Regions from separate parts of the Gordonia sp. Swx-4 genome, predicted to be linked through region 1. Evidence: predicted binding sites of a transcription regulator. Region 1 holds the regulator's gene; the other holds the start of a gene.
What was found. Region 1 encodes HspR, which represses chaperone genes until heat shock. Its sites were predicted from a motif close to ANNTGAGTNNNNNNNACTCANNT; they were not measured.
Positions count from the first base shown of each region.

Region 2: the regulator HspR is predicted to act here: its motif matches at 1,196-1,218, upstream of clpB (ATP-dependent chaperone ClpB).

Region 1 is NZ_CP128197.1:4,671,649-4,674,048, reverse strand. Features, by position in the region: gene dnaJ (molecular chaperone DnaJ) at 1-1,078, shown strand, start outside; gene PWF70_RS21200 (heat shock protein transcriptional repressor HspR) at 1,082-1,480, shown strand; gene PWF70_RS21195 (SRPBCC family protein) at 1,573-2,040, shown strand; gene PWF70_RS21190 (antibiotic biosynthesis monooxygenase family protein) at 2,237-2,400, shown strand, end outside.
Region 2 is NZ_CP128197.1:4,505,569-4,507,968, reverse strand. Features, by position in the region: gene PWF70_RS20385 (esterase/lipase family protein) at 1-880, opposite strand, end outside; gene clpB (ATP-dependent chaperone ClpB) at 1,288-2,400, shown strand, end outside.

The sequences.
Region 1 (2,400 bases):
GGATGCCAATCCCGGCGATTCCGCGGCCGAAGAGCGCTTCAAGCGGGTGTCCGAAGCCCATAGCGTCCTGAGCGATCCGGAGAAGCGCAAGGAGTACGACGAAACCCGTGCCATGTTCGCCGGCGGACGATTCCGCGGTGGCGGCAACGGCTTCCCGGGCGGTGGTTTCCCCGGCGGCGGGACGACGTACACGACCGGCGGCGACTTCGACCTCGGCGACCTGTTCGGCGGAGGTCAGGCCGGCGGTGCCGGCGGGTTCGGCGACATCTTCGACGGACTCTTCAACCGTGGCGGCGGATCCCAGCGCACGTCGACGGCCAGCCGTCCCCGTCGCGGCAAGGACCTCGAGACCGAGACCACGCTGTCCTTCAAGGACGCGGCGCTCGGCACGACGGTCCCGCTGCGGGTGACCAGCCCGTCCCCGTGCACCACCTGTCACGGGTCGGGTGCCAAGCCGGGCACCAGTCCGCGAGTGTGCCCGAACTGCAACGGCTCCGGCTTCGTCAGCCGCAACCAGGGCGCCTTCGGGTTCAGCGAACCCTGCCAGGACTGCCAGGGCACCGGCTCGCGGATCGACGATCCGTGCAGCGACTGCTCCGGCAGCGGAGTGAAGAACCGGACGCGCACGATCAACGTGCGGATCCCGGCCGGAGTCGAAGACGGACAGCGGATTCGGCTCGCCGGGCAGGGTGAGGCCGGACGACGCGGAGCGCCGTCGGGCGATCTCTACGTCGTTGTCCACGTCACCCCGCACAAGCAGTTCACGCGCAGCGGCAACGACCTTCGGGTACAGCTGCCGGTGCGGATCTCCGAACTCGTTCTCGGCGCGACGGTCTCGGTACCGACGCTCGAGGGCTCGGTCGGAGTCAAGATCCCGCCGAACACCACCGACGGCCGGACGCTGCGCGTGCGCGGCCGCGGCGTTCCCAAGCGGTCCGGCGGCGCCGGCGACCTGCTCGTCACCGTGAAGGTGGCGGTGCCGGACAAGCTCGACGACGCCGCGATCGAGGCGATGCGCGCCTACGATCAGGCCGAACGGGCAAGCGGTTTCGATCCACGGGCGAACTGGGGGAAGTGAGTCATGGCCGGTCAGAGGAACTTCGACGCCGATGGCGCGACCTTCATGATCTCGGTGGCCGCCGAGCTCGCCGGCATGCACGCCCAGACCCTGCGGACCTATGACCGCCTCGGTCTGGTCACCCCGCAACGAACGAGTGGCGGCGGTCGCCGCTATTCCTCCCGCGACGTCGAACTCCTGCGAGAGATCCAACGTCTCTCGCAGGAGGAGGGCGTCAACCTCGCGGGGATCAAACGGATCATCGACCTGAGCAATCAGGTCGAGGCCCTGCAGCAGCGCGTCCGCGAGCTCTCCGACGAGGTGGCCGCGTCGCGTAACCGCCGCGGTGGCGAGCTCGTCCCGGTCCCCCGGACCAACGCCCTCGTCGTGTGGCAGCCGCGGCGCAAGCGTGCTGTCGATTGAGTGAACCGGCTCGTTCCGCGGAGGACTTGTTCCCCGAGGGGCGAGCCGTCGCATCTCGCGAGAGCGGCCCGCCGTCCGCGTACGTTGGATGCATGGCTTCCGACACCGTCACCTACGTCGACACGGGCCCGCACCGCGTTTCACGGCGCATCGTCGTCGACGCGCCGGCCGCCGACGTCTTCGCCCTGATCGTCAATCCCCATCGCCACCCCGAACTCGACGGTTCGGGAACCGTGCGCGACACGGCGGTCAAAGGACCGGAAAAGCTCACGCCCGGTGCGAGATTCAGTGTCGGGATGAAGCAGTTCGGCGTCCCGTATACCATCACCTCCACCGCGACCGAGGTCGACACCGACCGGGTCGTCGAGTGGAAGCACCCCATGGGTCATCGCTGGCGCTGGGACCTCGTAGCCGCGTCCCCGACGACCACGCAGGTGACCGAGACCTTCGACTACTCGACGCTCAAGTTCCCGAGGATCATGGAACTGATCGGCTACGACAAGAAGAACGGGCAGGGCATCGAGGGGACACTCCGTGCGCTCGCGAACCGGTTCGGCTGATACCACCCGCCATCTTCCCGACAGCATGTCGGTAAGATGGCGGAGGCCCATTCAGACCCGAACCAGGAGTCGACGAAATGTTCGTGATCACCAATCGCATCGACGTCACCGAGAACGTCGAGGCCTTCGAGAAGGCATTCTCGGACTCCATGCGCACCACGCTGAAGGGTGTTCCCGGCCTGCATCGCGCCCCCTGATGCGTCCGGAGGCAGAGGGCCTGCCCTACGTCTCCACGATGGAGTTCGACGCCAAGGAGGACTTCCTGGCGTGGCTGAAGTCGGATTCGTTCCGCGCATCGCACTCCGACGACCAGGCCCCGGGCATGCAGGCTCCGTCGGCCGTCGAGCAGCACACCCTGAT
Region 2 (2,400 bases), 170 kb from region 1:
CGGCACTGCGACGACCGAGGAGAGTGCCGAACGGGCGGCTGGTCGGCCGCAGGCGCAGGGCAGCAGTCGCCCAGTGAACCCCTCGTGCCAACGGTGCGCCGAGGTGCGGCGTCCCGAGGCATACGGTCTGTCGAACCAGCTTGGGCCAGTACGGGTCGACGGCCTGATGGCACGCACTGCGGATCACCAGGCCGCCCATCGAGTGGCCGATGAGGGTCAGGTCGGTCACCGGTACCGGCCACGACAACACGAGATCGTCGAGTAGCTGGGCGAGACGGCGGCCGTTGTCACTGATGTGTAGTCCCGAGTTGTACCGGATCATGACCTCGGTGCTGCCGAGGTCATCGGCGAGGCGCGCGCCGTAAGTGGGCTTGCCTCCGCGCTCCCACGCGAACTCGGTCTCCATGAGCCCGTGCAGAAACACCGTGAGGTGTCCGGTGGCCCGGGGGAAGGCCGTGGCCAGGTCGCCCGGGGTGATCGGAACGACGGCGCCGTCGACCCGGACGGCGATCTCCGGAGCCAGCGGTGACCGCTCGGCGGTCAGTTGATCACCGATCAACCCGTCGAGGATGCCGATGGCCGTGGCGCCCCGCTTGGTCTCGGACGGAACGCCGGAGTTGTGAACCGTCAGCGACTCGGCGAGGTCGCCGGCCACGTCGACGGTCGATGTGATCGCCGAGTAGACGGACGTGCTGATCGCGTCATGTATCACCTGGGCCGGACGGACCCTCGTTCCCCACGCCACGCGCAGACCGGCGAACACGGTGTCGGCGACGGATGAGTGGACGGCCGCGATGCCCGAGACCGCTTTGTTCAGCTCGTCGCGGCCCAGTGCCGCCAGTGCCGGCAGTTCGCGGGCGGGGGCGGAATCCACAGACATGATTTCAGTGTACGTGTGTCCACTGAAAGCTGGGTCCGGAACGCCGCGGTTTCGGTCACCCGGGACGGTTGAACGGACTGCTGCTCATCCATCCGGCGACGACGGCAAGGCGGGTGAGGCGCGTGCGAGTTCTCCGGGCTCATCCGACTCGATCGTTCTGGCGGTCAGTCCGGGGCGCGACCCACGAATGCGATGGCCTGACATCCCCCGCGGCGCAAAAGCGCGACCTCGACGACACCCGCGCTACTTCCGGCTAGCGCTTCGGGCGGGAAGCGGCGACTCTGGTAGGAGTGGCGCAGATCACAAAATAGAAAGCCATGAGCGGAATGGACTCAACTTTGTTGGCGTTGCATCCTCCGTATGGCTCATACTTGAGCCTGTTGGACTAAAGAGAAAGGTGCACGCGAGTGGACAGCTTCACCCCCACCACGAAGACACAGCAGGCATTGAGCGCTGCTGTGCAGGCGGCGGCCAGTGCTGGCAACCCCGACGTGCGACCGGCCCACATCCTGGTGGCGTTGCTCGATCAGTCCGACGGCATCGCGTCGCCGCTGCTCAAGGCAGTGGGCGTTGACCCGTCGAACATTCGTGCGCAGGCCCAGATGCTGGTCGACCGCATGCCGACGGTGGCCCAGGCCAGTGCCACCCCCCAGCTCTCCCGCGAATCGATCGCGGCGGTCAGCGCAGCTCAGCAACTGGCCGGTGAGCTCGGCGACGAGTACGTCTCGACCGAGCACATCGTCGTCGGTCTGGCGACCGGTGACTCCGATGTCGCCAAGTTGCTGCACAACGCCGGAGCAACCCCGCAGGCCCTGCGCGATGCGTTCGTCGCAGTCCGCGGGAGCAGGCGTGTCACGAGCGAGGACCCGGAGTCGACGTACCAGGCACTCGAGAAGTACTCGACCGACCTGACGGCAGCCGCCCGCGAGGGCAAACTCGACCCGGTCATCGGACGTGACACCGAGATCCGTCGCGTCGTGCAGGTGCTGAGCCGACGGACCAAGAACAACCCGGTCCTCATCGGTGAGCCCGGTGTCGGCAAGACCGCGATCGTCGAGGGCCTCGCCCAGCGTGTCGTCGCCGGTGACGTGCCCGAATCGCTGCGGAACAAGACCGTCATCTCGCTCGACATGGGTTCGATGGTCGCCGGCGCGAAGTATCGCGGTGAGTTCGAGGAGCGGCTGAAGGCCGTGCTCGACGAGATCAAGAACTCCGACGGCCAGATCATCACCTTCATCGATGAGCTGCACACCATCGTCGGAGCCGGTGCGACAGGCGATTCCGCGATGGATGCCGGCAACATGATCAAGCCGATGCTCGCCCGCGGTGAGCTGCGGCTGGTCGGTGCCACGACCCTCGAGGAATACCGCAAGTACATCGAGAAGGACGCCGCGCTCGAGCGTCGCTTCCAGCAGGTGTACGTCGGCGAACCGTCGGTCGAGGACGCCATCGGCATCCTGCGCGGCCTCAAGGACCGGTACGAGTTGCACCACGGTGTGCGCATCACCGACTCCGCATTG